One region of the Bacillus pumilus genome, then DNA from elsewhere that is predicted to be linked to it. Evidence: riboswitches for the same ligand, from Rfam matches in the RefSeq annotation. Region 1 holds a riboswitch; each other region holds the start of a gene.
What was found. A riboswitch is a leader RNA that binds a small molecule or an ion and turns the genes downstream of it on or off. The one in region 1 is predicted to bind S-adenosylmethionine.
Positions count from the first base shown of each region.

Region 2: it holds a riboswitch for S-adenosylmethionine, as region 1 does, so the genes downstream of both, CKW02_RS19200 (5-methyltetrahydropteroyltriglutamate--homocysteine S-methyltransferase) here and CKW02_RS05500 (bifunctional homocysteine S-methyltransferase/methylenetetrahydrofolate reductase) in region 1, are expected to answer to the same signal.
Region 3: it holds a riboswitch for S-adenosylmethionine, as region 1 does, so the genes downstream of both, CKW02_RS07635 (DUF2292 domain-containing protein) here and CKW02_RS05500 (bifunctional homocysteine S-methyltransferase/methylenetetrahydrofolate reductase) in region 1, are expected to answer to the same signal.
Region 4: it holds a riboswitch for S-adenosylmethionine, as region 1 does, so the genes downstream of both, CKW02_RS16185 (methionine ABC transporter ATP-binding protein) here and CKW02_RS05500 (bifunctional homocysteine S-methyltransferase/methylenetetrahydrofolate reductase) in region 1, are expected to answer to the same signal.

Region 1 covers NZ_LT906438.1:1,109,990-1,117,968, forward strand. Annotated here, with positions in the region: gene metH (methionine synthase) at 1-1,418, opposite strand, end outside; gene CKW02_RS05500 (bifunctional homocysteine S-methyltransferase/methylenetetrahydrofolate reductase) at 1,402-3,243, opposite strand; SAM riboswitch class I at 3,322-3,440, opposite strand; gene CKW02_RS05505 (YajQ family cyclic di-GMP-binding protein) at 3,522-4,013, opposite strand; gene CKW02_RS05510 (CvfB family protein) at 4,251-5,099, shown strand; gene CKW02_RS05515 (BMP family lipoprotein) at 5,331-6,308, shown strand; gene CKW02_RS05520 (methyl-accepting chemotaxis protein) at 6,305-7,954, shown strand.
Region 2 covers NZ_LT906438.1:3,666,303-3,674,281, reverse strand. Annotated here, with positions in the region: gene licT (BglG family transcription antiterminator LicT) at 66-899, shown strand; gene CKW02_RS19210 (beta-glucoside-specific PTS transporter subunit IIABC) at 1,227-3,134, shown strand; gene CKW02_RS19205 (aryl-phospho-beta-d-glucosidase) at 3,106-4,524, shown strand; gene CKW02_RS19200 (5-methyltetrahydropteroyltriglutamate--homocysteine S-methyltransferase) at 4,579-5,703, opposite strand; SAM riboswitch class I at 5,791-5,903, opposite strand; gene CKW02_RS19195 (gluconate:H+ symporter) at 5,984-7,303, opposite strand; gene CKW02_RS19190 (four-carbon acid sugar kinase family protein) at 7,356-7,979, opposite strand, start outside.
Region 3 covers NZ_LT906438.1:1,512,628-1,520,606, forward strand. Annotated here, with positions in the region: gene CKW02_RS07615 (dihydroorotate dehydrogenase electron transfer subunit) at 1-771, shown strand, start outside; gene CKW02_RS07620 (dihydroorotate dehydrogenase) at 765-1,697, shown strand; gene pyrF (orotidine-5'-phosphate decarboxylase) at 1,669-2,373, shown strand; gene pyrE (orotate phosphoribosyltransferase) at 2,381-3,019, shown strand; SAM riboswitch class I at 3,233-3,335, shown strand; gene CKW02_RS07635 (DUF2292 domain-containing protein) at 3,404-3,595, shown strand; gene CKW02_RS07640 (phosphoadenylyl-sulfate reductase) at 3,582-4,283, shown strand; gene CKW02_RS07645 (sulfate permease) at 4,297-5,361, shown strand; gene sat (sulfate adenylyltransferase) at 5,419-6,555, shown strand; gene cysC (adenylyl-sulfate kinase) at 6,570-7,163, shown strand; gene cobA (uroporphyrinogen-III C-methyltransferase) at 7,193-7,948, shown strand.
Region 4 covers NZ_LT906438.1:3,072,438-3,080,416, forward strand. Annotated here, with positions in the region: gene CKW02_RS16170 (carboxymuconolactone decarboxylase family protein) at 1-23, opposite strand, end outside; gene metQ (methionine ABC transporter substrate-binding lipoprotein MetQ) at 128-949, opposite strand; gene CKW02_RS16180 (methionine ABC transporter permease) at 964-1,632, opposite strand; gene CKW02_RS16185 (methionine ABC transporter ATP-binding protein) at 1,625-2,650, opposite strand; SAM riboswitch class I at 2,806-2,914, opposite strand; gene CKW02_RS16190 (SCP2 sterol-binding domain-containing protein) at 3,017-3,358, opposite strand; gene CKW02_RS16195 (thioredoxin family protein) at 3,479-3,781, opposite strand; gene CKW02_RS16200 (toprim domain-containing protein) at 3,794-4,138, opposite strand; gene CKW02_RS16205 (YusG family protein) at 4,267-4,503, opposite strand; gene gcvH (glycine cleavage system protein GcvH) at 4,549-4,932, opposite strand; gene CKW02_RS16215 (arsenate reductase family protein) at 4,999-5,355, opposite strand; gene CKW02_RS16220 (acyl-CoA dehydrogenase FadE) at 5,466-7,247, opposite strand; gene CKW02_RS16225 (acetyl-CoA C-acetyltransferase) at 7,262-7,979, opposite strand, start outside.

The sequences.
Region 1 (7,979 bases):
AGCTTTCGTTCTGCTGTTACAGCCATCCCTGTTTCATCGATCGTGCCGACAACAAGTGCACCGCCGTATAGCTTCACAAGTGGAAGAATTTCTTCGAAGCGTTCTTCGCCATCCTCAAGGTTAATGGAATTGATGATGGCTTTCCCTTGGGAATATGTGAGCGCTTTTTCGATCACGTGTTTATCCGTTGAATCAATGACAAAAGGGGCTTTGACTTTTTTCATAGCCTCTTGTAAAAAGCCTTCCATGTCAGCCGCCTCCTCGCGATCTGGATCAGCGAGACACACATCAATCACGTGAGCGCCGTTTTTTACCTGTGCACGAGCAATTTCTGATGCTTCTTCAAACTTTTGTTCCGCAATGAGTCGTTTGAATTTGCGTGAACCAATCACGTTGGTTCGTTCTCCTACAAAAAGAGGGCGCATTGACTCCTCATATATCAGAGGCTCAATTCCTGAGACGGTATGCTGAGACGATTCATGCGCAATGTGACGCGGCTGAATCGTTCGTACTTCATCTGACAATGCCTGTATATGTGCAGGTGTTGTTCCGCAGCAGCCGCCAACAATATTTAACCAGCCTTCCTTGGCAAAGGCGGAAATTTTTTTAGCAAGTGAAGCAGGGGATTCATGATATTGACCTTCTTCATCTGGTAGACCAGCATTTGGATAGCAGCTAACCGCTGACTTGGCGATGGAGGAGAGCGTGCGGATATGGTCTGTCATGAATTCAGGACCCGTCGCACAGTTCAGGCCGACACTCATTGGTTTCATATGCTCAAGAGAGATATAAAAGGCTTCAATATCCTGACCAGCGAGGGTAGTGCCCATCGGTTCAATCGTACCCGATACCATTAGAGGCAACTCAATACCTGTCTGCTGGAAGGCTTCCTGAATGCCTTTGAAACCAGCTTTTACATTCAGCATGTCTTGACTTGTTTCTAAAAGAAGGGCATCACATTTGCCATCAATCAGGGCGCGGGCCTGCTCTTCATAGTTTCTGACGAGCTCATCGAAGGTTGTGCCGCCTGTCACAGATAATGTTTTCGTAGTGGGACCCATCGCACCTACAACAAATCGGGGCTGCTCCGGCGTGGAGAAACGGTCAGCTTCGTCCTTTGCCAGCTGGGCAGCCCGTATATTGAGTTCATAGGCAAGGTGGCCAAGCCCGTATTCGTCAAGGACGAGCTTTGTAGCCCCGAACGTATTCGTTTCAATGAGGTCGGCGCTTGCCTCAAGGTATTCTCTATGAATCGCGCGGATGATGTGAGGGGCTGTCACATTTAAATACTCGTTACAGCCCTCATACTCTTCTCCGCCAAAGTCTTCTGCTGTGAGATTGGCATTTTGAATCATGGTCCCCATTGCACCATCAAGGACGAGGATGCGTTTCTTAAGCTGTTCAGTGATAGTTGACATGGGTGTTTGACTCCTTTTCTTTCTGATGAATGTAGGTGGTTAGTTCTGCTGTTAAGTCTGATCGAAGGAAAGGGGTAATTAAATAAATGCCGTTAAACAATTCGCAGGCTGTATCTAATAAAGAGCGGGCAATCGCTAAGCCTTCTGCTCGCTGCTTCTCTTTATCCTCACCAGCCTTGGCCATAATGTCACGAATGGAATCAGATAATTTGATGCCTGGAATTTCATGATGAATAAACTCCGCATTTCGGCTGCTTGTTAACGGCATAACGCCAATATAAATCGGCTTATCTAAATGACGGCTCTCCTCATGAATTTTCACAAGCTGTTCCTCAGAATAAACAGGCTGTGAAATAAAATAATCAGCACCGTATTCGATTTTTTTCTCAAGACGTTTGACCGCTTTATCAATGTGACGAACATTTGGATTAAACGCGCCAGCTACTGAAAAATTGGTCTTTTTGCCAAGCGGCTTCCCTGAGAAAGAAAGGCCTTCGTTAAACTGCTTAATCAGCCGAATCAAATCAAAGGAGGTTAAATCATAAACCGACGTTGCACCTGGAAAATCTCCAATCTTAGAAGGGTCGCCTGTAATGGCTAAAATATCAGTTAAACCAAGGGTGTCGAGACCCATCAAATGGGACTGAAGCCCAATCAAATTACGATCACGGCACGTGATATGGACGAGTGAACGCATATCAAGCTGCTGTTTCAATAATGCCCCGCAAGCCACATTGCTAATGCGCGGGGTCGCAAGAGAATTATCGGCTAATGTCAAGGCATCAATGCCTGCATTCTTTAACTCATTTGCCGCGACGAGGAATTTTTCGAAGTTCAGCTTCTTCGGCGGATCAAGCTCTACAATAATCGTCCGTTTTTTCGTAGCGAGCTCATCAAGACCTGGTTCAGTCCGCTGATCTTGAATCGAAATGATTTCTTCTTTTAATACTTTCACTTCTTTTTCAGTGATCGGGGCTAAATCCTTGACCGCTTCAGCCATTGCGTGAATATGCTGAGGCGTTGTTCCGCAGCAGCCGCCGATAATACGTGCGCCTTGATTTCTAAATTCAAGTGCACTTTTTCGAAAATAATCGTTATCTGTATCATAGACGAGTCTGCCTTCTTCAAGAGAGGGAAGACTGCTGTTGGGATAGACTGATAAATGGGAATTTTCTAAAATTGGAACGCCTTCGAGTGCCTGAATCATATGATAAGGGCCAAGCCGGCAGTTGATGCCAACGACGTCTGCGCCAAGAGAGGACAATTCAGATAAACCATCCTTGAGCGGTGTTCCATCCTGCAACACACCTTGTTCATGCATGGAGACGTTCATGACAATCGGGAGAGTCGTTTCTTTTCGTGCAATTTGGAGAACGGCCTTCGCTTCTTCCATGTCATAATACGTTTCTAGCAATAATCCATCGGGCTGCTCATTTAATAGAATGTACAGCTGCTCTCTAAAGCTTCGTTTAATTTCTTCAATTGTATAGGCATTTTTGTTAAACGTTCGAATGCCGCCGATCGTTCCAAGGACATAAGCAGAGCCGGCGGCTGTTTTTGCGATTTGTACCGCCTTTGTATTGATGCGCTTTGTTTCTTCCTCTAAGCCGTAGCGGGATAGTTTAATATAATTTGCGCCGTACGTATTTGTTTGAATGATGTCCGCACCAGCCTGCACATATGCTTCGTGCACGCGCCTTACTTCATCTTCTTTCGATAAATTTAATTCTTCAAAGCAGCGGTCAATGCCGTAAGAGTATAAAAGTGTTCCCATTGCACCGTCAGCAATCAGTACGCGGTTTTGTAAGTCTTGTAATAGGCCCATTGGTTTCCTCCTTATTTTTATGTAACAAAAAAAGCCTTCTGATAAGAAGAAGACTTTTTGGCTGTATCGTAATTCTTCTTCTTATCTTCCAAGCAGTTGCTTGCTGGATTTAGCACCTTGGTCATAGAAAATATATTTCTACTACACCGGTTGCTGAGGCTTCACAGGGCCAGTCCCTCTGCCTCTCTTGATAAGAAAGCGATATGAACATGTCAATAAATTGAACTTCCATCCACTGTATCGAAAAAATCGGAAATAATCAATGGAAAATTTGAAATTTATCGAAAATTTATAAATTGAACGTCAATCGGTAAATCTGCCTTGCGCATAAGTGAAATAACCTCTTGTAAATCATCTTTATTTTTTCCTGTTACACGCACTTGGTCATCTTGAAACTGTGACTTCACTTTGATGCCGGATTGCTTAATGAGTGCATTGATCTTTTTGGCGTTGTCTTGATCAATTCCGCTGATCAGCTTCGCGCGCTGGCGTACGGTTCCGCCAAGGGCATGCTCGGTTTTTCCGTAGTCGATGTTTTTAGTTGGAACATTTCGTTTGATCAGCTTTGACACAAGTACATCTTTTAGCTGCTCCAGCTTAAAATCATCATCAGAGATGAGCACGAGCTCCTCTTTTTCAAGAGAAATATCACTTTTACTTCCTTTAAAATCATAACGGTTTTTAATTTCCTTCAGCGCTGCTTGAACGGCGTTTTGCACCTCAGGCAGTTCAACCTTTGATACAATGTCAAATGAGCTTTCTTTTGCCATAACACATGACCTCCATGGATAGATATTGCGTCTATTTTATCATGCAACGTGGAGAAGAAGAAACTTTATCAAAGAGATGAGTCAAAGAGTTCTGCCAGCAGCGGTATAAATCGCGTTCGGTTTGACCACTTTAGCTAACAGAACTAGAGATGTTCATGTGAGGAGAAGTATAGTAGAATAAAGTGAATCAAAAGATGAACGAACGCTCTTTTATGAGCAGATAGGAAGGAAGAGAACATGAGACCAGGTGAGCAACTGACCTTGCAAATAGAGAACGAGATGGAATACGGCTACTTTTTGACAGATGGTGAAGATTCGGTCCTCTTGCACCGCAGTGAAATGACAGAAGATATTGGTGACCAAGATGAAGTAGAGGTCTACTTATACGTAGATCATGAAGAAAGACTAGCTGCGACGATGAAAATACCGACAATCAATGCGCATACATATGGCTGGGTAGAAGTCGTAGACGTCCTAGAAGACATGGGCGCATTTGTGGATGTCGGGCTTTCAAAGGATGCACTTGTTGCAACAGAACATCTACCGCCTTTTGAGGAAGCATGGCCGAAAAAAGGAGACAAACTTTACTGTATGCTGAAAGTCACAAGCTACGGCAGAATGTTCGCAAAGCCAGCCACTGAAGATGTGATCAGTGAATTGTTTACAGAGGCACCTGAAACCTTAATGAACAAAGAAATCACTGGTACGATTTATCGCTTAATTGCGACAGGCTCGTTTATGCTGACAGATACAGGCGTGCGAGGGTTTATCCACCGCACGGAACGAAAGGAAGAACCAAGATTAGGATCGACCGTGACAGGACGCGTCATTGCAGTGAAAGAGGATGGGACCGTGAACGTTTCTCTGCTTCCTAGAAAACAGGAAGCGTTATCTGTCGATGCAGAAGAAATTTTAACCTATATGAGAACGAGAAATGGTGCCATGCCTTATGGAGACAAAAGTGATCCAGAAGACATCCGTGAACGATTCCAAATGAGCAAGGCAGCCTTTAAACGAGCATTAGGTCATTTGATGAAAAACGGCCTAGTCTACCAAAAAGAGGGCTGGACATATGAGAAAAAATGAGCAGCGTGAAAGAGAACCCTAACCTCATGGGTTTTCATATCACACTGAAATGAAGAAAAAGGGATAAAATCATCATGGTTTTATCCCTTTTTTTATATTTGTGATAAATAATGGGTTTTTTAGTGAAAAAAGTCATGAAAAAAGCTGAAAAACCTTCACTTAATCATTGAAACAACGCCTCTCAAATCCGATAAGAAAGGAGTAAGGATGACAAAAGGAGTGTGTGTTTGGATGAAAGTGAAAATTTCATTGCTTCTGTTGGTAGCCGTGCTTATGGTGCTCGCCGCATGCAGCAATCAACAAGGGGAACCACCAGCATCAAATGCGAAGCATATTGGCGTTATGCTCACAGATGATGGTCTTGGTGATCAATCATTTAACGATTCATCGTTTAAAGGATTAGAAAAAGCACGTGATGACCTAGGTATTGAATTTGATTATAGAGAAATTGCAGAAACCGATACATATGAAAAAGGACTGACCGAGCTTGTAAAAGCTGGCAATGATCTCGTCATCGGGGTAGGCTTTAGTATGCAAGAAGACTTAGAAAAAGTCGCAAAGAAATATCCGAAGAAGCACTTTTTGCTCATCGATGCCGTATCTGAGCTGAAAAATGTGACCTCCGTGACGTTTAAAGAAGAGCAAGGCAGCTATTTAGCGGGCGCACTTGCTGCAATGACAACGAAAAGTGATGTCATTGGATTTGTTGGCGGTGTCGATGCGGAGTTGATCCATCGTTTTGAAAAAGGGTTCCAAAAAGGCGCCAAATCAGTGAATCCGAACATCAAGATCTTATCCACCTATGCTAATACGTTTAGTGATGCGGACAAAGGCAGTAAAATAGCCAAAGGCATGATCAAAAAGAAAGCAGACGTTTTATATGCCGCAGCTGGCTATACAGGTGTCGGTGTATTAAAAGAAGCGCAAGCGCAGGGCAAATATGCCATTGGTGTAGATAGTGATCAGTACTACACCGCTGAAAAAGCGGTGATTTCGTCCATGGTAAAAAAAGTCGATGAAGTGGTCTATCAATTCAGCGAACAGCTTGTCAAGAGCAATCAAATCAAAAATGGGCATGTTATCTACGACTTAAACAATGACGGAATCGATATGGCAAGAATTCGGGTGCTCAAAGATGCTGAAACATTGACCAAAAAAGTAAATGAACTGAAGCAGCAATTGCTAAAAGATGAGGGGGACGCATCATGAGCTTGCGCATCAAAATTTTACTCAACTCACTCGTCTCACTTCTTTTAGCAGTTGGCGTCATCGCCTTTATCATTGTCAGTATGACAAAGATCCAATCATCAAATGAAACAGAAGTTCAAGCCTTATTAAATGTTCAAAAAACGAAGGCAAGCTTTGAAAGCGTCGAACAAACCATGACCAATTATTCAATGACTCTTTCTGATGAACAGCTAGAGGTTGTTCAAACCGGTATTTCTACAGCAAAAAAACAGCTGCAAACGTTAAACAAACACGCAGGAAATATAAATAAAGATGAATTAACAAGGTTAAATTCAAAATATGACACGTGGACTAAGGAAGCAAATAATGCCATTGGTGAAAAAAACGCATCGGATGCAAGACGGGTCGCTGCAAGAATTGATGGTGTTTTAAACGACATCCATACAATGAATAAAAGAGCAGAAGAAGCATATAAACAAAATCTAGAGAATACAGCGGATAATGTGCAATGGATCATCACAAGTGCACTCGTCGCAGCTCTCACACTGATTGTCATTGCTGTCTTTTTAAATATTGGATTAACAAGATCCATCGTGACACCGATTAAATCACTTTCCTACCGAGCGAAGCAGATCGCAGAAGGCAACCTTGCTGTCGAGCGAATGGACATTCAGCGTAAGGATGAAATCGGCGGCTTGAATGAATCCTTTAATCAAATGACAGATCAACTGATTAGTTTGATTAAAGAAATCAGTAATGTCTCAAGTCAAGTAGAGACATTCTCGATCCAATTAGATGATGAAAACAAAAAGCTGATGGAATCTGCAAATCAAGTATCTGTCTCGACAGACGAAATGGCAAATGGGTCACAGGCCATTTCAGAGGATCTCCAGCATGGCGTTAGCTTGATTGAAAAGATGGATCAGCATGGACGTAAAAATTCCGAACGTTCACAAACAGTCATCCAAAGTACAGGGGATGCGATAGAAGCAGTGGAAAGTGGAAAGCACACGTTAACAGAAACCAAAACGGCGATTGAAAAAAATACACATGCCACAAGGCAAATCGAGCAGTCGGCAGGAGAATTCACGCAATATGCTAGCGGGATCTCGGCTATGGCCAAAACAGTTTCTGACATTGCGGATCAGACAAACTTACTTTCGCTAAATGCAGCGATTGAAGCGGCAAGAGCAGGTGAGGCTGGAAAAGGCTTTGCCGTTGTAGCAGATGAAATTCGTAAGCTAGCCGACGAATCATCTAACGCTACAAGACAAATCTTTGATATGGTCAGTCATATTGAAAGAGGCATTCAATCCATTAGTCAAACTGTTAAAGAAGGAGTCAAGCTTTCACTTCAACAGCAGGATGCGATGGACAAAACCTCACACTCCTTTGAAGATATAGAAACAAAAGCGCAGCACATTAAACGAGAAATGGCGGTCTTAAATGACCAAATTGTTCAATCAACAGAGCTTGGCGGACAAGTACTCAACTCGATTGAAAATATTAGTGCGGTTGTAGAAGAAACAGCAGCTGGCAGTGAAGAAATTTCTGCCTCGGCCAATGAACAGCTGCAATCTTTCCATCAAATGAACAAACAGGTAGAAGAACTGATGAGTATGACGGCAAGGTTAAATGAAACCGTCCACCGTTTTAAACTTTCATAAGTCATAAGAAAAGCACCCTTCCCGT
Region 2 (7,979 bases), 1.3 Mb from region 1:
AATAACATGACATATCAATCAACAATGAGATGCTCGAAAAAGCGGAATGTACTGGGGGGTATCAATTGATCATTTCGAAAGTAATCAATAATAATGTGGTCAGTGCGTATGATGACGAGCAGCATGAGCTGGTCATTATGGGCAGAGGGATCGCTTTTCAAAAGAAAAGTGGAGACCCGATTGACGAAGAACGTATTGAGAAAGTATTTTCCATTCAAAATAAAGATATATCAGAAAAATTCAAAACCCTGCTTTATGATATTCCAATCGAGTATATGCAAGTGTGTGAGGCGATTATTGATCATGCGAGAACAACCCTTAATAAAAATTTGAATGACAGCATCTATGTGACACTGACAGATCATATCACCTTTGCTATTGAACGTCATCAAAAAGGAATGGACATCAAAAATGCCTTGCTCTGGGAAATTAAGCGGTTGTATAAAGATGAGTTTATGTGTGGTTTAGAAGCGATTCGGATTATTCAGGACAAGCTCAACATTCATCTTCCTGAGGATGAAGCCGGTTTTATTGCGATGCACATTGTCAATGCAGAGCTCAATGAAGAAATGCCGAACGTGATTCAAATTACCAAACTCATTCAAGATATTTTAAATATCGTCAAGTATCACTTTCAAATTGATTTAGACGAGGAATCATTAAACTATTTCCGTTTTGTCACGCATTTGAAGTTTTTTGGACAGCGTCTGTTTAACGAAACACAAATGGAAAATCAAAATGAATTCCTGTATGAGGTCGTAAAAGAGAAAAACACTGCAGCTTTCCAATGTGCTGAGAAAATTAACGATTATGTTCAAAAAGAACACAACCGAAGTCTCATAGAAGATGAGATGCTATATTTAACTTTGCATATCGACAGAGTGATAAAAAGAAAATAAATTTAAAAAGAAAGCGTTGACATCATAAAATTAACATGATAATTTATAACTATAAACGAAATAACCCACAATCTTTTAGGATTGTTACTGGTCAAGCAGGCAAAACCTAAATCATTGTCCCTATCTTTGATAAGGCATGATTTAGGTTTTTTTATATCCAAAGACTTATAAAAATTAAATAACGATCAATCGCTATGAAGGATTGTTACTGGTTAAGCAGGCAAAACCTAAATATCGATTAATGTCTGAATCGCTATTTTTCGGACATTAATGGATGTTTAGGTTTTTTCTATATCATGATTTAATCAACGATTGGAGGGTAATACAATGAACCACAAACAAACAGCAAAAGAAGTTCTAGAGCTTGTCGGCGGTGAAAAGAATGTTAAGCAAGTCACGCATTGTATGACAAGACTTCGCTTCAACTTATACGATGAAGGCAAAGCGGATAAGGAGAAGCTGCAATCAACAGACGGCGTCATGGGTGTGAATCAAAGCGGAGGTCAATATCATGTCATTATTGGCAATGATGTTTCAAATGTCTATCAAGCGATGATTGCTGACTCAGGACTGTCAACAGATGTAAAGTCAGGCGGTACAGAAGAAGCGTCAAAACAAAATGTGATATCTAAGCTTTTCGATTTTATCTCTGGTGTCTTCACACCGATTCTTCCAGCCATTGCTGGTGCCGGTATGATCAAAGGGATCTTGGCACTCATGCTTACGTTCCAGTGGATATCGGATAAAAGCAGCACATATGCAATTTTAACAGCTATCGGCGACGGAGCCTTTTACTTCTTACCGATTCTGCTTGCTGTAAGCGTAGCCAAAAAAATTGGCACAAATCAGTATATCGCCGCTGCCATTGCAGCCGCCGCACTGCACCCGCAGTTAACGGCTTTACTAGGCGCAGGAAATACAGAATTTCTAGGGCTACCAGTGGTTGCCGTTGTGTACTCTTCATCGGTCATTCCGATTCTACTCACCATCTGGCTCGGCTCATATGTTGAAAGATTCGCGGAAAAATATAGCCCAAAATCATTGAAGATCATCCTTGTTCCAACGGTCACACTTCTTGTCGTAGTACCAATTATGCTTATCGCAGTAGGACCGCTTGGTGGGATTATCGGAAATGGCCTTTCAGGTGGAATTGATTTATTGTTCAAACATGCAGGTATTTTGGCTGGATTCTTGATCGGCGGCTTCATGTCACCATTGATCATTACGGGTATGCACTATGCACTACTTCCAATCATGATCAACAATATTACGTTAAACGGTTTTGACTTCATTCTTCCAATGATGTTTGTAGCAAATATGGCACAAGCAGGCGCAGCATTCGGTGTCTTCTTAAGATCAAAAAACAAAACATTCAAATCATTGGCGATGTCTACAAGTATCACTGCATTAATGGGTATTACTGAACCTGCTATGTATGGTGTGAACATGCGATTGAAAAAACCGTTCCTTGCAGCCCTTATTGGTGCAGCAGCAGGCGGCGTGTTCATGTCGATCTTTAAAGTAAAATCATATGTGATATCTGGATCAGCAGGTCTCCCGGGTCTCCCAACATTCATTGGCCCAACATTTGTCTACTCCATCATTGGATTAGTCATCGGTTTTGTTGTAGCAACCATCATGACACTTGTTCTAGGATTCAAAGATGTACCAGTGAAAGATGATACAAAAGCAGACAAACCAGAAGAAAAGAAAGACACAGCAGCACTTCAAAATGAAGTGGTACAAAGCCCGCTTGAAGGTCAACTAAAGCCGCTAAATCAAGTAAATGATGCAACATTCTCAAATGAAATCATGGGTAAAGGTACAGCCATTGTCCCAACAGTTGGACGTGTAGTAGCACCATTCAATGGCAAGGTTGAAACCATTTTCCAAACGAAGCATGCCATTGGCTTAAAGAGTGACCAAGGCACAGAGCTTCTCATACATGTTGGAATTGATACGGTGAAGCTTGGCGGAAAGCATTTCACAAGTCATGTAGAGTCAGGTGATCTTGTTCAAGCAGGAGATGTGCTCGTTGAATTTGATATCGAGGGCATTCAGCAAGAAGGCTATGATGTCACCACACCAATTATTGTGACCAACACAAACGATTTTGCACAAGTTGATGCGAAAACAGAAGGCACGATTTCAGTACAAGAGACACTGCTCACAGTCAGTGTAGAAGAAAACGAGGAGGGCATTCAACATGAACAAGTTAGAAAAAACATTTCCTAAAGGTTTCTTATGGGGCGGCGCTGTTGCAGGCAACCAAATTGAAGGTGCTTATAATAAAGATGGAAAAGGCTTATCGACAGCTGATGTATCACCGCACGGTATTATGCATCCATTCGATGAATCAATGAAAGACTTGAACTTATATCATGATGCGATTGACTTCTACCATCGTTATAAAGAAGATATTGCACTCTTTGCAGAAATGGGATTCAAATGCTTCAGACTATCCATTTCTTGGCCACGTATTTTCCCAAATGGCGACGATGCTGAACCAAATGAAGCAGGTCTTGCTTTTTATGACAGAGTATTTGATGAACTGCATAAGTATGGAATTGAACCAGTTGTCACGATTTCTCATTATGAAATGCCGCTTGCACTTGTGAAAAACTACGGTGGTTGGAGAAACCGTAAGCTTGTCGATCTTTATGAAACATACGCGAAAACGTTGTTTACTCGCTATAAAGACAAAGTGAAATATTGGATGACCTTTAATGAAATCAACGTCGTGTTACATGCGCCTTTCACTGGTGGCGGACTTGTATTTGAAGAGGGCGAAGACGAGAAAAGCATTCAATATCAAGCAGCGCATCACCAATTTGTTGCAAGTGCTTTAGCTGTCAAAGCAGGACACGAAATCATTCCTGATGCGAAAATCGGCTGTATGATCGCAGCGATGACAACTTATCCGTACAGCTCAAGACCAGAAGATATGTTTGCAGCGATTGATCAAGATCGTAAAACATTGTTCTTCTCAGATGTACAGGCAAGAGGCTACTACCCAGGTTACATGAAACGATACTTCCGCGAAAATGGAATTCATATTGAGATCCAAGATGGTGATGAAGACATCCTAAGAAACCATACAGTGGACTATATTGGCTTCAGCTATTACATGAGCTTTGTGACAAGTACAGATCCAGAGATTCTTGGACAAGTGACTGGTGGTAACCTATTTGAAGGCGTGAAAAACCCTTATCTAGAAGCAAGTGATTGGGGCTGGCAAATTGATCCAAAAGGACTTCGTACAACACTAAACCAACTATATGACCGCTACCAAAAACCATTGTTTATCGTAGAAAATGGATTGGGAGCTGTCGATCAAGTAGAAGAAGACGGTTCCATTCAAGACGATTACCGAATTGATTACCTCAGAAGCCATTTGCTAGAGGCGAGAGAAGCCATTGCAGACGGAGTAGACTTGATGGGTTATACAAGCTGGGGCCCAATTGACCTTGTCAGCGCATCAACAGCTGAAATGAAAAAACGCTACGGCTTCATTTATGTCGACCGTGATAACGAAGGAAAAGGTACATTAGATAGAAAGAAAAAGAAAAGCTTCGATTGGTATAAACAAGTGATTGCGACAAATGGTAATCATTTAGATGCATAAAAGAAAAAAGACAAACCGTTCATACTGCGGTTTGTCTTTTTTTCGTCAAGGGGACTATGAAGTCCACACTTGATCTGCAATCTCAATCACATGACGAAGCTTTTCCCATTGCTGCTCTTCTGTTAACAAATTGCCTTCCTCCGTTGAGGCGAACCCGCATTGCGGACTCAAGCAAATCTGGTTAATGTCAACGTATTGAGCTGCTTCCTTGATTCGTTTTTTAATCTGTTCAGCAGGCTCAAGCTCACCATATTTTGAAGTGACAAGCCCTAGTACGATTTGGAGGTTTGGGTTCTTCACATAGCGAAGGGGTTCAAAACCGCCAGAACGATCGTCGTCGAATTCTAAAAAGAGACCATCCAGATCTAAGCCGTCAAAAATCGTTTCTGCCGCTGCTTCATAACCGCCTTCAGCTGCCCACGTCGATTTAAAGTTACCACGGCAAATGTGCATAGTGATCACCAAATCCTCTGGACGATCGGCAACTGCTTCATTGATTGTTTTCGCAAATGACTCACGCAGTTCATCTTCTTCTCGGCCAAAGGCTTTGATTTGTTCATGCCCTTTTTCAGAAAAGAACACGGCCCATGCTGTATCATCCAGCTGCAAGTAGCGGCAGCCTGCATCATAAAAAGCACGGATGGCCTTCTTATACGCCTGTGCCACATCATGGTGGAATGCCTCTAGGCTGTCGTATACTCCTTCTTCAAGCTTTCCACGGAAAAAGAGCATATTCGGACTTGGAATCGTCATTTTAGCCGTATGATCCCCAGCGATGCTGTGAAGGAATCGATAATCCTCCAGCATTGGATGATCTGTAAAATCAATTTTGCCCGTTACTTTGATGCCCCGTGCTTTTGTCGTCGTATTGTGGAATTGAATACCTTGATCCGCTTCAAATCCTTCGACCCCATCGAGCCCCTCAAGAAAGTCAAAATGCCACCAAGCACGTCTGAATTCGCCATCTGTGACAACCTCTAATCCAATTTCCTTTTGCTTCTCAACAATACGAGTGATTTCTTCATTTTCAATTTGTCGGAGCTGCTCTGCTGTCAGTGTGCCGTCTGCTTTTTGCTTGCGTGCTTCCTTGATACGTTCTGAACGAAGTAAACTGCCTACTTGATCTGCGCGAAATGGCGGTTTCGTTGTTTTCTTTCCAATGGTTTGTACTTGTGTCATGCTGAATCCCTTCTTTCTAAAGGTTAAAAATCAAATAAAAAAGCTCTTCCTTGGATAAGGAAGAGCATCATATACTGAGAGAACTCTGCCTTATCTTCAAACAAGCATCTGCTTGCTTAAGGAATTAGCACCATTCTGTTCCGAGGAACAGCGGTTGCCGGGTTTCACAGGGCCAGTCCCTCCACCACTCTTAATAAGGTTACCTTTGATTCAATTTTCTTAATAAACATAATTATTCAACTTTTCCGAGAGAAAGTCAATGGTTTTTACAGTTAATTTTCTACATGAACAAATCAGCGACGAGAACACCCGCTAGTCCGACAAGTGAAAGAACGGTCACCATCAATGTCCACGTTTTAAAGGTTTGGGCCATGGACAGGTTAAAGTATTCTTTGTAAATCCAGAAACCCGCATCATTCACGTGAGAGAACGTAATACTGCCGGCACCTGTTGCGATCACCATTAATTCTGGGCTCACACCTGTCAATCCAATCAAAGGAGCAGAAATGCCAGCCGCTGTGAGACCGGCGACGGTGGCTGATCCTAAAGATACACGAAGGACCGCAGCAATCAGCCATGTGAGAAGCAGTGGAGAAAGCGTGCTTCCTTGCATGATTCCTGCAATGTATTGATCAACCCCGCTATCAATGAGCACCTGTTTAAAGGCGCCGCCACCTGCAATAATTAATAAAATCATGGCAATAGAACCGATAGAATCTGTGATCGATTTCATCACATCCTGCATGCTCTTGCCTCTGCCAAGTCCAAACGTGTAGATAGCAAGGAGCACGGAGATTAACAGTGCAATCGCCGGTTCACCTAAAAACTCAGCGGTTGGCAGTAATGGGGAGGACGGGAAGAAAATTTCTAAAACTGCTCTGAATGTCATGAGCAATACAGGCAAAACAGCGGTGAAAATGCTAATGCCGAAGCTTGGCATTTCTTCTTCTGTAAATTCCTTTGGATTAAATAAGTTCTTTGGAATATGTGCGTGCAACTGATCTTTTTTAAATAGTTTCGTAAAGAGAAGTCCGCCTATTAAAACAGCAGGAATCGCTAAAATAATCCCAACTAATAAGGTTTGTCCCATGTTTGCTTGAAATACATTTGCAATGGCAGTCGGCCCTGGGTGAGGAGGGAGGAAGCCATGTGTGGTGATGAGTGCAGCGACGAGCGGCATACCCACATAAAGCACAGGTAGTCTTGCAGCTTGTGCGATCGTAAAGACTAGTGGAATTAAGATAATGAATCCGGTTTCATAAAATAGAGCAATTCCGATCACAAATCCCGTCAGCATCGTTGCCCATTGAATTTTTCCAATACCGAATCGGTCAATGAGTGTCATCGCAATACGCTGAGCTCCGCCAGAATCAGCCATCAATTTACCAAGCATCGCCCCAAAACCGAGAACAAGTGCGAGGTGCCCGAGCGTACTGCCGAGTCCTTTTTCGACGGAAGCAATCGCTTCAAGCGGAGACATTCCTTCTAAAACAGCAACAATTAAAGAAACAATAATCAAAGATATGAAAGCGTTTAACTTAAAGACAACCATGAGTAAAAGCAATAATAAAACGCCAAGTCCGATAAACACTAACGACATGATCTTTCCTCCTTTGTGGTGCATAAGGGAGCGCGAAAACGCCCCCTATGCTTTATCCTTCAAGTATGTCTACAGCTTCTTTTAACGTATCCCTTGAACCAACATTTCCCGGGAAAATCACATAAGACATGAAAGGGAATTTACTATCTTCGCCTGTTTGCCAAACGGGAATGCCTGGTCTGATCTGCCCTGCCACAGTTGCGCGTTTCACGTGAAGTCCTCTAGTTCCAATATCACTGGAGGTAATGCCACCTTTGGCAATGAGATACTTAGGGCGAATTGTGAGACGCTGGACAATGCTTGTCACAGCATCACTAATCTTTACAGAGAGCTTTAATTCTTCCTCCTGACGATCATCCCCAAGATCAAGCCGTTCTCTTCTTGTATAAACCGCCACAGATTGACCAGATGCTAATAATGCCTCAGTTTGCTGAATCACGCGGTCAATTTCTTGATGAAATAGTTCAGGCTCCAGCACGAGATGTGTATTAAACTCAATAAAAGCTACCTCTTTATTTTGTTGAAGCGCTTTTAATTGATCTGTTGTCTTCTTCACATGAGAACCAATCATAATGAGACCACCGTGCGGGCTTTGTTCTTGTATCAAGTCATGTCTTGTTAATAAGGCACGATCCTCTATACCGCCAAGAACTTTTGTAAGTGCCGCCGCACTTCT
Region 3 (7,979 bases), 400 kb from region 1:
AAAGCATACTTGACGGTCGTCTCAAATCGAGAGATCGCTGATCATATTTACGAAATGACATTAAAAGGTGACCTTGTGGACTCCTTTCAAACGGCTGGACAATTTCTTCATATCAAGGTCAGCGAGTCCATGACACCGCTGCTGAGAAGACCGATCAGTATTGCCAATATTCATGCCGAGAAGCAAGAAGCAACCATCATCTATCGCGCAGAGGGAGAGGGCACAAAGCTTCTTTCCCAAAGGCGGGATGGGGAATCCATCGATGTCTTAGGGCCGCTTGGCAACGGGTACGATCCTTCAGTTGTTCAGCCAGGTCAGACAGCGTTACTAGTCGGTGGTGGAATTGGAGTACCGCCTTTATATGAGCTGTCCAAACGTTTAACGAAAAAAGGCGTCATCGTCAAGCATGTCCTTGGCTTTCAATCGAAAAAGGATGTATTTTACGAGGAGAAATTCCAAGCACTCGGAGATACATTTATCGCAACAGTTGATGGGACATACGGCGCAAAGGGCTTCGTGACAAGTGTCATTGAAGAGAATGATTTGAGCTTTGATGTCATGCTTTCCTGCGGGCCGACCCCTATGTTAAAAGCACTAAAAGACTCTTACCCCGATAAGCCTGTCTACATTTCAATGGAAGAACGAATGGGCTGCGGAATTGGTGCTTGCTTTGCATGTGTCTGTCATACCGATCAGCACGAAAAAGCTTACGTCAAAGTCTGTCTGGACGGACCTGTATTTAAAGCAGAGGAGGTGGCGTTGTCATGCTAAACGTTGAGTTACCAGGCTTATCTTTAAAGAATCCGATTATCCCTGCATCAGGCTGCTTTGGATTCGGGAGAGAATTTGCTTCATTATACGACTTATCCGTGCTTGGCGGTATCATGATCAAAGCCACAACCTTAGAACCGAGATTTGGCAACCCGACACCAAGGGTAGCAGAGACAGGTGCCGGGATGCTCAATGCCATCGGTCTTCAAAATCCTGGCCTAAAAGGCGTGCTGGAAAATGAATTGCCTTGGCTTGAGCAGTTTGATACGCCTATTATTGCAAACGTCGCTGGCTCACAGGTCGATGATTATGTTGAAGTAGCGAAGCAGATCAGCCAAGCAAAAAATGTCCATGCCCTTGAACTGAATATCTCGTGTCCGAATGTCAAAACTGGCGGAATTGCTTTTGGTACAGATCCTCACATGGCAGCAGCATTGACAAAAGCGGTGAAGGACGTGTCCTCCGTTCCTGTCTATGTCAAACTGTCTCCTAACGTAGCTAATATTGTGGAGATTGCTCAAGCGATTGAATATGCTGGAGCGGATGGACTCACGATGATTAACACGTTAATCGGTATGCGTTTAGATTTAAAAACAGGGAAACCGATTCTTGCCAATAAAACAGGCGGATTATCAGGCCCTGCGGTCAAACCTGTCGCTGTGCGCATGGTACATGAGGTCAGTCAAGCGGTTTCTATCCCGATTATCGGAATGGGCGGAGTGCAAAATGCTGAAGATGTACTTGAATTTTTACTAGCAGGTGCGAGTGCAGTAGCTGTTGGCACAGCCAATTTTGTGAACCCATTTATTTGCCCAGAAATCATTGAAGAACTGCCAAATGTATTAGAAGCCTACGGGTATTCATCTGTAGAGGAATGTATCGGAAGGAGCTGGAAACATGAAGCACTTGCCCATCATCGCGCTTGATTTTCCATCAGGGCAGGAGACGCTCGCCTTTTTAGAACCCTTTGAAGGGACACCATTATTTGTGAAGGTCGGCATGGAGCTGTTTTACCAAGAAGGACCTGCCATCCTTGACGCAATTAAAGAAAAAAACTGTCACATTTTCCTCGACCTCAAATTACATGACATTCCAACAACGGTGCAAAAAGCAATGAACCGGCTTGCCGCACTTGGCGTTGATCTAGTCAATGTACATGCTGCTGGCGGGAAACAGATGATGCAAGCTGCGTTAGAAGGGCTTGAAAACGGAACGCCTGCTGGGCAAAAACGTCCGGGCATTATTGCAGTGACTCAGCTGACGAGTACATCTGAAGACATGATGAGAAGCGAATTACTCATAGACCGTCCGCTGCAAGAGACTGTCATCCGGTACGGTCAATTGGCACATGAAAGTGGACTAGACGGTGTTGTTTGCTCTGTTCATGAATCCAAAGCTCTTCATGAGCACATCTCACCTGACTTCCTCACTGTTACGCCAGGGATTCGTTTACTAAATGATCAAACCGATGATCAAAAGCGTGTGGCAACCCCTGATTATGCAAAAGAGCAAGGTGTTTCACAAATTGTTGTCGGAAGGTCAATCACAAAAGCTGAAAAACCATTGGAAGCCTATCATCAAATTTTGAAAGAGTGGGAGTGACTGCCAGATGAAAACAAAAATTGCTAAACACCTATTACAAATCAAAGCGGTCTCATTGAAACCAGACGAACCGTTTACATGGGCAAGCGGTATCAAATCACCGATCTATTGTGACAACCGTCTCACCTTGTCCTATCCAGAAGTTAGACACGACATTGCTGAAGGTCTTAAAGAGTTGATTCTCACTCATTTTGAGGGAGCGAAGGTGATTGCTGGTACTGCAACAGCAGGCATCCCGCATGCGGCATTAGCAGCAGATCGTCTAAACGTCCCGATGTGTTATGTCAGAAGTAAGCCAAAAGCACATGGAAAAGGAAATCAAATTGAAGGTGCCGTATCAAAAGGCCAAAAGGTGGTCGTCGTAGAAGACCTGATTTCAACAGGAGGCAGTGTGCTTGAAGTGGTCGCTGCTCTTCAAGAAGCGGGCTGTGACGTACTAGGCGTTGCCGCGATCTTCACATACGGTCTGCCAAAAGCTGCGGCAGCATTCCAAGAAAAAAACATTCCATATGTCACCCTAACAGACTATGACACCCTGACAGACGTGGCACTTGAGCTGAAAGCGATTGAGCCTTCTGCTATGAATAAATTAAAACGCTGGAGACAAGATCCTTCCTCTGAATCTTGGATGGAAGAAATCGTCTAAATAGCTTCGTGTAGACAAACCCTCGCATTCTTTGTCAGGACTGCAAAGGTTTTCTGTCACGCTGAATACAATATGAAGCTGCGCATACCCGCACAGCTTTTTTATTTGGTTAAAAATAGTAAAATAGACTCAAATTTAAATAAAAACTAATCCTATCAATAAAGTCGGGTTGACTTTTGTTTGAATTGTGTTAATATTTAAGACAAATTAAAACACTTATCCAGAGAGGTGGAGGGACTGGCCCGATGAAGCCCGGCAACCTGCAATTTGCAAGGTGCTACTTCCTGCAAAATGATTCTATTTTGAAAGATAAGGAAATCGTGAGCTTCCTCATCTTTCTTTCGGAATGAAAGGAAGTTTTTTTATTTTAACGGTGAGGGGGAAGTGAAGCAAAAGCAGGATGAAGACTTAATTGAAGCCTATGCAGAAACTGATTGGGGATATGAATTCAGTTTAGTTACACTGATTGTTCAGGACGGTCAAGTGATCCAAGTGGAAGAAGACAGAAAAAATTCAGTTGACGTAGTGCGGAGAGTAGTGATACTCCGGAAGGGGAGAAACAATGTTAACTTATGAAAATTGGCAAGAGCCGTCCATTACATTTCAAGAAGATGATTTGTATAAAGGGGCCTTATCTGTGCTGAAATGGGCATACGGTCATTATGGTGATCAGCTCGTTTATGCATGCAGTTTTGGTATTGAAGGCATCGTCCTCATTGATTTGATTGCGAAAGTAAAAAAGGATGCAAGAATTGTCTTTTTAGATACAGGTCTGCATTTTAAGGAAACGTACGACACAATTGATGCGGTAAAGGAAAGATACCCGGGTTTAGATATTGTGCTGAAAACCCCTGAGCTGACGGTTGAGGAGCAAAACGAGCAGCATGGTGATCAACTATGGAAAACAGATCCTCAAAGCTGCTGTCATATGCGTAAGGTCATTCCTTTGCAAGAAGCGCTATCTGGCTATCCGGCATGGCTTTCTGGCTTAAGGAGGGAGCAGTCTCCTAAGCGAGCAGGGACGAACTTTTTAAATAAGGATGAAAAATTCAAATCAGTGAAAGTATGTCCGCTTATCCACTGGACGTGGAAGGACATATGGAGATATGCATCTAGAGAGGAACTTACTTATAATCCGCTACATGATCAGGGATATCCAAGTATCGGGTGTGCCCCGTGTACACAGCCAGCATTTACTGCCGAGGATCTGCGGTCTGGCAGATGGTCAGGCACAGCTAAGACTGAGTGCGGATTACATGAGTAAGGGAGCATAGTGTATGGAAATTGCCGCAATTTTATTTAGTTTATTTTTCGCTCTAAACATTGGCGCGAGTGGTGCAGCAGCTTCGATGGGCATCGCGTACGGATCAGGTGCGATTCGAAAGCCGATCTATGCACTCAGTGTATGTGCAGTTGGGATTTTAGCAGGTTCAGTTATTGGCGGTGGTGAGGTTGTCAAAACGATTAGCTCTGGAATTATGCCTGAATCCGTCATTACACTTGAAATTGTTTGTATTATTATTGGTTCTGCTGCATTATCACTCTTTATAGCGAATCTGATGGCCATCCCTTTATCAACGAGTGAGGTGACAGTAGGAGCTGTAGTTGGTGTCGCGGTCGCATATAAAGTATTGTATGTGAAATCCATTTTAGTCATTGTGGCATTTTGGGTTATCATTCCGCTTGTCGCCTTTCTTTTTACCTTTGTTGTAGTCAAAATCATCAGAATGTTCCCTAAACGTAAGCTGTCTAAAAAAGGAACAGTCATTTTATCCATTGTTTTAATCCTTAGTGGATTTTTAGAAGCATTTTCAGCAGGTATGAACAATGTGGCAAATGCAGTCGGTCCACTTGTTGCCGCGGGCGTTTTGTCAGTTGGGCAAGGAACACTTTATGGCGGAATCTTCGTCGCCATTGGAGCCCTCTTGCTTGGTAGAAGAGTACTGGAAACAAACGGAAAGAAAATTACCCGCTATCAAACGGGCGAAGGGATATTGCTTTCCGGTACCGGTGCTGGACTTGTCATCGTCAGCTCTATTTTTGGGCTGCCAGTTCCACTTACCCAAATCACCTCCTCGTCTATCATTGGACTTGGCATGGCAAAAGGCGGACCTAATATTTTTCATAAACATGTGGTGAAAAAAATGCTGAAAGTGTGGGTAGTATCACCCTTTTTATCACTTAGTCTATCGTATTTGCTGGTGAGTCTTTTCTTAAAAGGGGACTATTACTCTATCTTTATCATGATGAGTGTACTGCTTGCCTCACTTGGTGCGCTAAGTCTGATGAAGGCAGTCAAAAATGAAAGCAGCTCGATTCATGAACAGGGCGGCGGGATTTAACGACAAATCCGACTATTTACATCTAATAAATATGAACATTGAGAGGAAGATGAACAAATGAGTTTAACACCACATGGTGGCGTATTAATTAATCGAGTAAATGAAGAGTATGACCTCAGCACGGCTGCAAAGGAAATTGAACTAGATGCTATCTCTTTTGCAGACCTTGAACTCATAGCAATTGGCGGGTATAGTCCAATTGAAGGGTTTTTAACAAAAGCTGATTATGAAGCGGTTGTGAGCAGTATGCGGCTAGCAAGTGGTGTCGTTTGGTCTCTTCCTATTACACTGCCAGTGACAAAGGAAAAGGCAGCGGAAATCCATCGAGGCGAGATTGTGCGTCTATCGTATAATGGAACTGTATATGGCGTGATTGAAGTAGAGGATCAATACACACCAGATAAGGAAAAAGAAGCGGTAAATGTGTATAAAACTGATGACCGCAATCATCCAGGCGTGAAAAAATTATTTGAACGCGGTGATACGTACATTGGTGGTAAAATTACACTGACGAAACGAAGCGAAAAACCATTCCCTCAATTTACGTATGAGCCGGAAGAAACAAGACGTCATTTTAAAGAGAACGGCTGGAAAACGATTGTTGGTTTCCAAACGAGAAACCCTGTTCACCGTGCCCATGAATATATTCAAAAGACAGCACTTGAAACCGTCGATGGTTTGTTTTTAAATCCACTTGTCGGTGAAACAAAATCAGACGATATTCCGGCAGACGTGAGAATGAAAAGCTATCAAGTGTTATTGAACGGTTATTACCCAAAGGATCGCGTCTTTTTAGGTGTTTTTCCTGCGGCAATGCGTTATGCTGGACCAAAGGAAGCAATCTTTCACGCGCTTGTTCGTAAAAATTACGGCTGTACTCACTTTATTGTGGGAAGAGATCATGCAGGTGTTGGTGATTATTACGGCACATACGAGGCGCAGGAGTTATTTGAACAATTTACAAGCGAAGAAATTGGCATTACCCCGTTAAAATTTGAACATAGCTTCTACTGTAATACATGTGAAGCAATGGCAACACCAAAAACATGTCCTCACGATAAAAGCGAGCATATCATTCTTTCAGGTACAAAGGTTCGAACGATGCTGAGAAACGGAGAATTACCGCCAAGCACGTTCAGCCGAAAAGAAGTCATTGAAACATTAATCGAAGGATTAAAAACGACGGTATCTTAATGGGAGGGTATGACATGAGCAACGAACATATCGTGTGGCATGATTCATCTATTACAAAAAAAGAATATCAACAGAAAAACAATCATAAAAGCGGCATTATTTGGCTCACAGGTCTAAGTGGATCAGGTAAATCTACAATCGCAAATGCAGCGGCTAGAGAGCTGTTTGAACAAGGTTATCAAGTCACTGTTCTTGATGGCGATAATGTGCGGCATGGATTGAATAAAGATTTAGGGTTTTCAGATGATGACAGAAAAGAGAACATCCGACGTATCGGAGAAGTGGCGAAATTATTTGTTGAGCAAGGAACGATTGTCATCACGGCTTTTATTTCACCATTTCAAGAAGACCGCCGCATTGTCAGACAGTTAGTTGAAGCGGGAGAATTTCACGAAGTGTTTGTGAAATGTGATCTGAACGTATGCGAAGAGCGTGACCCAAAGGGGTTATATAAAAAAGCTAGAAATGGCGAAATTCCATTTTTTACCGGGATTGATTCGCCGTATGAAGAGCCAGCTGCACCTGAGCTTGTTCTAGATACAGGTGAATTATCGCGTGAAGAGTCCAAACAGCGTCTTGTTGATTATGTAAAGGGAAAAGCGAAATAATCGCCTGATGGCAGGGGGAGAAAAGCACGATGGGGAAAGTATACATTGTGGGGGCTGGACCTGGGGATCCAGACTTAATTACATTAAAAGCCCTTAAGGCAATACAGCAGGCAGATGTCATTTTATATGATCGTCTTGTCAATCAAGAAATACTCGCCCACGCCAAACCCGAGGCGGAATTAATCTATTGTGGCAAGCTCCCGAATCATCATACGATGAGACAGGAAGCCATCAATGAAGCCCTTGTGACCCATGCAAAGGAAGGGAATGTTGTCGTCCGTCTGAAAGGCGGCGACCCCTTTGTATTTGGCCGCGGCGGTGAAGAAATCGAATGCTTAGCTGAGCACGGAATTCCATATGAAGTTGTCCCGGGGATTACCTCTGGTATTGCAGCAGCTGCTTATGCAGGCATTCCTGTGACGCACCGTGAATTCAGCTCGAATGTTGCGTTTGTCACGGGTCACTATCAAAAGGATGAGCATTTTGAAGAAAAGTGGGAGGCACTGGCTACAGGGATTGATACCCTTGTGATTTACATGGGCGTCAAAAACGTAGAAAGAGTGCAGCAGCTTCTTATAAAAAATGGACGTGATCCAGAAACGCCAGCAGCGTTTATACACTGGGGAACCACGACAAGGCAAAAGACGACTTGCTGCACTGTGGCGACACTGTCTGAAACCGTTGAAAAAGAAGGCATCGAGCATCCAAGCTTAATAGTTGTTGGAGATGTCGTTCATTTTCACCAAAAGCTGAACTGGTTTGAACCTGCCCTTATTGAGAAATGAGATTGATAAAGACAAGACACGTACATTGATC
Region 4 (7,979 bases), 1.9 Mb from region 1:
CCGCTCATATGCTGTTCATTCATCTTCATTCCATCCCTTCAGGTCATTTGTACATTTTTATTATGAGCGAGATTTGAAAAAATACACAAAAAAACCTCGCTTTGATGAAAGCGAGGTTAACACATTGTTATTCAGATACCGGTAGTACAGCACCGTCATATTTTTTGTCGATGAATTCTTTGATTTTATCAGAGTGAAGAACTTCCATTAATGTCTTGATCTTATCTGATTTTTCTTCACCTTTGCGAACCGCCACGATGTTTGCATATGGGTTGTTCTTTGTTTGCTCAAGTTCAATTGAATCTTTTTTCGGATTCAATTTATTTTGAATCGCATAGTTGACGTTAATAAACACAGCATCGCCTTCACTGTTTTCATAAGCTTTCGCTGTTAGTTCAGGAGCGATTTTTTTGAACTTTAGGTTCTTCGGGTTTTCTTTGATGTTCTTTACTGTTGCGTTGATTGTATCAACTTTAGGATCAATCTTAATGACACCAGCATTTTGCAATAGTGCAAGCATACGGCCTTGTTCAGCCACGTTGTTTGTCATGATGATCGTTCCGCCGTTTGGAATATCTTTTACTGATTTGTATTTCTTAGAGTAGATACCGAAAGGCTCAAGGTGAACCGCACCAGCACTAACTAGATTGTAATCTTTGTTTGATTTATTTTCTTCATTTAAGTAAGGGATATGTTGGAAAAAGTTTGCATCCACTTCTTTTTCAGCTAACGCTTTGTTGTACATTTTATAATCACTAAGTACTTTCACTTTTAGATCGTAGCCTTTTTCTTTTAGAAGTGGTTTTGCTTCTTCAAGAATTTCGGCATGTGGTGTTTTTGAAGCGGCAACCGTAATGGTTTTGCTATCACTTGCGTTATTAGATGAACCGCATGCAGCTAAGATGCCTGCAAATGCTAGAAATAGTGCACTTAAAATCAATTTCTTCATGAATAAATCCTCCCTTAACGTTTATCAATTTTATTTGTAATCAAATCACCGATTATTTGAATAATAAAGACGATGATGAGAATAAACACAGTAGCTACAAGTGTGACATCTGTATTACCAGATTGGTATCCTTCCACATAAGCAAGGTCACCAAGTCCGCCTGCTCCAATTGCACCTGCAATCGCAGTTGAGCCAATTAAAGCAATCGCTGTTACGGTAATACCTGAAATGAGGGCTGGCAATGATTCTGGCAGCAATACTTTGAAAATGATGGTCGACGTTTTCGCTCCCATTGACCGTGCTGCTTCAATGACTCCTTTGTCTACCTCACGCAGTGCAATTTCGACAAGACGTGCATAGAATGGAGCTGACCCAATGACAAGGGCAGGGAGTGCTGCATTTGGACCTAGAATTGTATGCATTAAGAATTTCGTGAACCCTAATAAAAGAATAATTAAGATGATAAAAGGAATCGATCTGAAAATGTTGACGACTGCACCGATGACAGCATTGATCGGTTTATTTTCCCAAAGACCGCCTTTTCCTGTAAGGAAGAGCAGGAGTCCTAGGATAATCCCGATTGCAAAAGCAAATGCCAATGAAATGAGTGTCATGTACACCGTTTCACCCGTTGCATTCCAAATCACATCTAGGTCAACGTTCGGAAACCATTTCTCAAACATGTGTCATCACCTCAATTTCAACCTGTTTACTTTGGATATAGGCGATGGCTTTTTCAACCTCGGTCTCTTCTCCATTAATATGGATAAAGAGTGTTCCAAACGCGCCTTCCTGCGTTTGAGAAATCTTTCCTTGAAGGATGTTTACATCGACCTTGAAGGATCGAATGATTTCAGTGATGAGCGGTTGCTCGGCAGAATCGCCAATAAAGGACAACCGTACGACCTGACCTTCTTTTACTCGCTCTAAGACGTGTTCGATTGTTTCTTTCGCTTCCTCTGGTTCAGCAAGCTGCTGTACAAATCGCTTCGTCATCTCTTCCTTCGGCTGTCTGAAGACGCGTAATACTTCGCCTTCTTCGACAATGCGTCCATTTTCCATGACCGCGACGCGATGACAAATTTTGCGAATGACGTGCATTTCGTGTGTGATGAGCACAATTGTCAGCCCTAAACGTTTATTGATATCCGCTAAAAGATCAAGGATAGAATCCGTTGTTTGCGGATCAAGCGCTGATGTTGCTTCGTCACAAAGAAGAACCTTTGGATCATTTGCTAATGCTCTCGCAATCCCCACACGCTGCTTTTGTCCGCCGCTAAGCTGAGACGGATACGCATTTTCTTTTCCTTCTAAACCGACTAATTTAATCAGTTCATTCGCACGCTCTCTCCGTTTCGATGTAGGTACACCTGCGATCTCAAGCGGGAACATAATATTTTGTCTCACTGTTCTTGACCAAAGTAGGTTAAAGTGCTGGAAAATCATGCTGATTTCTTGTCTTGCTTTCCGAAGTTTCGCATTCGATACTTCATTGATCCGGTTGCCTGCCACTTCAACAATTCCTTCTGTTGGCAGCTCCAGACCGTTTAATAGGCGAATAAGCGAGCTTTTTCCGGCACCGCTATACCCGATAATTCCGAATATTTCACCTTTATCAATATCTAAGTTGACGTCTTTTACTGCGTCAACATTTCCACTTTTTGAGTAGTACGTTTTTGATACATTCTGTAAATGGATCACAGTCTGCTCACCTGCTTTCTTGCTGAATCTATAGGTTGCCATCACATACGTTCATTTATTCTTCGTGCTGTCATGACTCTAGCCTGTTGCCAGATCAGTAAAAAAGACCTAACTGCAACGCAAGCAGAAAGGCCTTTTATTTCAAATACGCCTTTCTCTCATCTTTCAAAGCGTTGCGACTTTGAGTGAATTGGCACCAATTTCAGCTATGCTGACGGTTGCCGGGTTTCATAGGGCACGTCCCTCCACCTCTCTTAATAAGAGAAAATATGTTGTTTTATGTGATGTTCATGTTTTTACTAACGTAGAATATCATGCCACCCGAGATATGTCAACGCTGTAAATCGCTAATTTCCAAGTAAACGACTAAGTTATCATTTTTCGAAAAAAACCGTTCGTCAGCCAAAGTACCGCCTCTAGTCTTAGGAGCGCACGGAATGACCCTTTTACTTTCACTTGTCCCCTGCTAATTAACTGCTGTAAGGACATATCTCCATCTAATAATTGAAGTATTTCTTTTCTCTCACCATAAAAGATGAGATCCGATAACTCAATTGCAGGTAGTTTCTTCACTTCACCACGCTCATCCACAATCAATGTACAAGAGTCAGTTTCCGCCTCAAATGTAATCTTCAAGGATGATGATGAGAGCAGCGGTTTTAGCAATAATCGCTGCCCTGTGTTTCCATGGGTTTTCACTTTTTCCACATGTATAACCTCCCTGTCATTTGGTTATACATAACATTTCTCTACAAACATTCGCTTGTCCTTTATAAATAACTCGACAAATTTTCAGATGAATTGCTTGAAATATGACAAAAAACCGCTTTATTTAGCGGTTTCAATCATTTCATGAAGATATGGTACGGAGTGAAAGGCATAGCCTTTTTGCACCAGCTCACCTTTTTTAAACAGTAGAAAGCAAGGAACGCTTTCGATCTCAAAAGCCTTCGCAAAGCCTGGTGAGTAGTTTAAGTTATTTTCATAAAAAGGTACATCCGGCTGCATGGTGTCTACGACAGCCAGCATTTTCTTTGCCAGCTGACATGTTCCGCAAAACGGTGTATATAAGTATAAAAGAAATAAATCGTCCTTTATCTCCTTGAATTCGTGTTCTTCAATCTCTTTCATATACGTCCACCCTCATAAATATTTCGAATGAACATCAATGTTTGCAGCTAATAGGATAGATGCAATGTGGGCTGACGGTGAAGCGGCCACTTCGCGGTACGTTCTGTCGACAAAAAGATGAAATGCTTCAGGGAATTCTTTTCGAAATTGCTTCCGCAGTTTGTCGCCTGCATCGTCACTGTCTGCTAATATGTAAACGTCTTTCCCCAATAATTCGTCTACGAGCTGATCCAGCTTCGATGTACTGATCGTGCCATTGGTGCAAATGATGGTAACAGGTTCACTTATGACTTCTTTTAGCTTTTGTTTGTCTGTTTTACCTTCTACAATGATGACCTTTTCTACCTCTACATTCATCACGATCACCCGGCCCTTTTGACGTTGTTCACTTCTCCCTTAGATTACAATTTTTCATTCAGGTTGTAAAGATTGGGCGCTTGCACTAAAAAGACTGCAGCTTATGCTCACTGCAGCCTCATCTGTGATTAGCACCAGCCATTTTCATCATCACAGTCTACATATTTTTCTGTTCCGTGGGTCAATGTATCCGTCAGACGATAAAAACGATTTTGCTCATAGGAATAACCTGATTTTAACTCATATTGGTTTTCACTAATCATCGTGCCAATCTCTTCATTTTGATGATACAGCACCATGCCGCTTTCTTTGAATCGTCCAGTGACATGATCTGTTATATCCACATGTTCTTTTTGAAAAGACAAATTGGACACCCCCCCATAAAGGTAGAGTGTCCAATTTCACGTGAATTAGTCTTCTTTTGTCATTTCTTCATATTGCTCAGCAGTCATCAAGTTCTCAATTTCAGATGTATCAGCTGGCTCTACCACGATCATCCATGCTTTTTCGTATGGAGAGTCGTTGACGAATTCAGGGCTGTCATCCAGCTCATCGTTCACTTCGACGATTGTACCGTTGATCGGTGCGTAAAGCTCAGAAACTGTTTTCACTGATTCTACACTTCCGAAAGGCTCGTCCGCTGTAATTTTGTCTCCTACTTCAGGAAGCTCAACGAACACGATATCGCCTAGCTCAGATTGAGCAAAATGCGTAATACCGATACGCACCTTATCTCCTTCTACTTTGACCCATTCATGTTCTTCTGAATAACGTAAATCTTTTGGTGTGCTCATTCAATACCCCTCCAGTCTTTTCTTTCAATCTATATTGAAGATACCACAATCTGAATGAAAGTTACATCATTTCCAGACGCTTTTAAATGTATCTTCATTAAATCCAACTGTGACTCGTTTACCGTCTGTTGTAATCGGGCGCTTGATCAGCATTCCGTTAGATGCGAGTAATTCTAGCTGCTCGCCTTCTGACATTGCAGGAAGTTGATCTTTCAGCTGTAGCTCTCGGTATTTCTGTCCGCTTGTATTAAAGAACTTCTTCAGCTCTAAGCCACTTTTTTCGTAAAGCGCTTTTAATGTTTCTTTATCAGGCGTCTCTTCGACGATATGTATGCTGTTGATATCTTTATTGTGTTCTTCCAGCCATTTTTTTGCTTTTCGGCATGTACCGCAAGATGGGTATTCATAAAAATCTAAAGCCACTATTTTCACCTCCTGCAAGTAGTGAGAACATTTTATCACAAAATATTTTAAAAACCTAAATGTATGCTTACAAAAAGGTGCGGAGTGATACCCGCACCTTTTCAGCCGTCTTATACGATATATTTCTCTGCTTCAAAGATTCGTTTCGCCACTTCGCGCTTTTTGGCGATGACATTGATCGGGGTGAATCTTGTCAGTTTGCGAAGAGCTGACAGACTCATGCGGAGTGCATCTCCTTCTTCCATCGCGATCAAGGATTCTTTTGCATGAGCTTCAATTTTTAAGAAGGCTTCCTGCGTGAAAATTTGTGTGTAAGCAAGCTTTTGAGTATTCTTATCTAGCCCTGATGCAGCGATTGCCTTTTCAGTACGCAGAATCGCCGATTCAGCAGCAAAAATTTCATTGACGATATCCGCTATGTTCACAAGAATCTCTTGCTCTTTGTCTAATGCTTTTCCATACTTCATCGCCGCCATTCCAGATACCATTAAGGCGATCTTTTTCGCATGGGCGAGCAAGTATTTTTCTTGATCGAGCGGCTGATCACCTGGCTCTTCCGGCATCATCATCATGAGCTCTTCCTGTAAGGTTTGCGCCTTTTGAAGCAGCGGAAGCTCTCCCTTCATCGCTTTCTTCAAGAATGTGCCTGGTACAAGCAGACGGTTGATTTCGTTAGTCCCTTCAAAAATACGGTTAATCCGCGAGTCACGATAGGCTCTTTCGACCTCGTATTCTTGCATGAATCCATATCCGCCGTGAATCTGCACGCCCTCATCCGCTATATAGTCTAAAGTTTCAGAGCCAAGTACTTTACAAAGAGAGCATTCAATCGCATATTCTGCAATGGACTGGGCAATTTGTTTGCCATCCTTTTGCTCTTCTTCACTTAATAGACCCATGCGCTGTTCAAATAATCCGACTGTGCGGTAAACAGCACTTTCCATCGCATAGAGCTTTGCCGACATGTTGGCTACTTTTTCACCAATTAAGCTAAATCGAGAAATTGGCGTTTGGAATTGCTTACGTTGGTTTGCATATTCTGCCGATAATTGAATGACACGTTTTGACGCACCAACTGTTCCGACAGCCAGCTTGTAGCGTCCGATATTCAAAATGTTAAAGGCAATGACATGACCTCTGCCAGCCTCACCTAGTAAATTCTCCTTCGGCACTTGAGCATCTTCGAGAATTAACGTTCTTGTCGATGAACCTTTAATGCCCATCTTTTTCTCTTCAGGTCCCGTTTTGACACCTGGAAAATCCTTTTCTACGATAAAAGCAGAGAAGTGTTCACCATCAATTTTCGCATATACGACAAAGACGTCGGCAAATGCGGAGTTTGTGATCCACTGTTTTTCCCCATTCAGCACATAATGAGTTCCGGCTTCATTTAAGACCGCAGTTGTCTTTGCTCCAAGGGCGTCAGAGCCTGATCCTGGCTCAGTGAGGGCGTACGCTGCAATTGTTTCTCCAGAAGCGAGTCCAGGAAGATATGTTTCCTTTTGCGCTTGATTTCCAAACAGCACGATTGGCAGAGACCCAATGCCGACATGGGCGCCATAGGAAAGCGAGAAGCTCCCTGCTCTGGAAAATTTCTCGGTAATAATGGCTGAACTGATTTTATCTAATCCGAGCCCGCCGAATTCTTCAGGCACGTCAGCTCCTAGCAGCCCAAGCTCTCCAGCCTTTTTGAGAAGCCTGACAGAATGCTCAAATTCATGGTTTTCAATTTGATCTATATATGGAACAACGTCTTGTAAAATATAATCCTCTGTTGTCTTTCCAATCATTTGATGCTCATCAGAGAAATCCTCTGGTGTAAAGATATGCTCATAATTCGTCTCATCAATTAAGAAGCTTCCACCCTTTTTTACCTCTTCCATTGCTTTCATTCTGTTTTCCCCCTTTAGATCAATTCAAAAATTCCTGCTGCTCCCATGCCCCCGCCGATACACATTGTGACGATGCCAAATTGCTCGTTTCGCCGCTTCATTTCATGAATGAGTGACAGTGTCAGTTTTGTTCCTGTACAGCCGAGCGGATGTCCTAGCGCGATTGCCCCGCCATTGACATTCACTTTCTCTTCATCAATCCCTAAATGACGAATAACTTGAATGGCCTGAGAGGCAAACGCTTCGTTTAATTCAAACAGCCCGATATCCTTCAGCTCAAGTCCAGCGATTTTCAGCGCACGCGGAATGGCTTCAATTGGACCGATTCCCATCACCTCAGGCGGTACACCGCCAACAGCAAACGCCCGAAACTTGGCGAGCGGCTGAAGGGAAAGTGAGGATGCTTTCTCACGATCCATCATCATCACACACGCAGCACCGTCACTTGTTTGTGAAGAGTTTCCTGCGGTCACCGTGCCTTTTGTCGAGAAAGCCGGACGCAAAGTAGAAAGAATCTCTTCCGTTGTCCCTGCTCTCACGCCTTCATCCTGTGAAAACTTAAATTGATGTTCTTCTAATTGATATTGCTCCCCTACCCGCCGCTCTGTTACATCAACGGAGACAATTTCATCTGAAAATTTTCCTTCCTGTAATGCTTTGGCTGCCTTTTGATGACTTCTTACCGCAAAGGCGTCCTGATCTTGACGTGTGACCTGATACTTTTGCGCCACC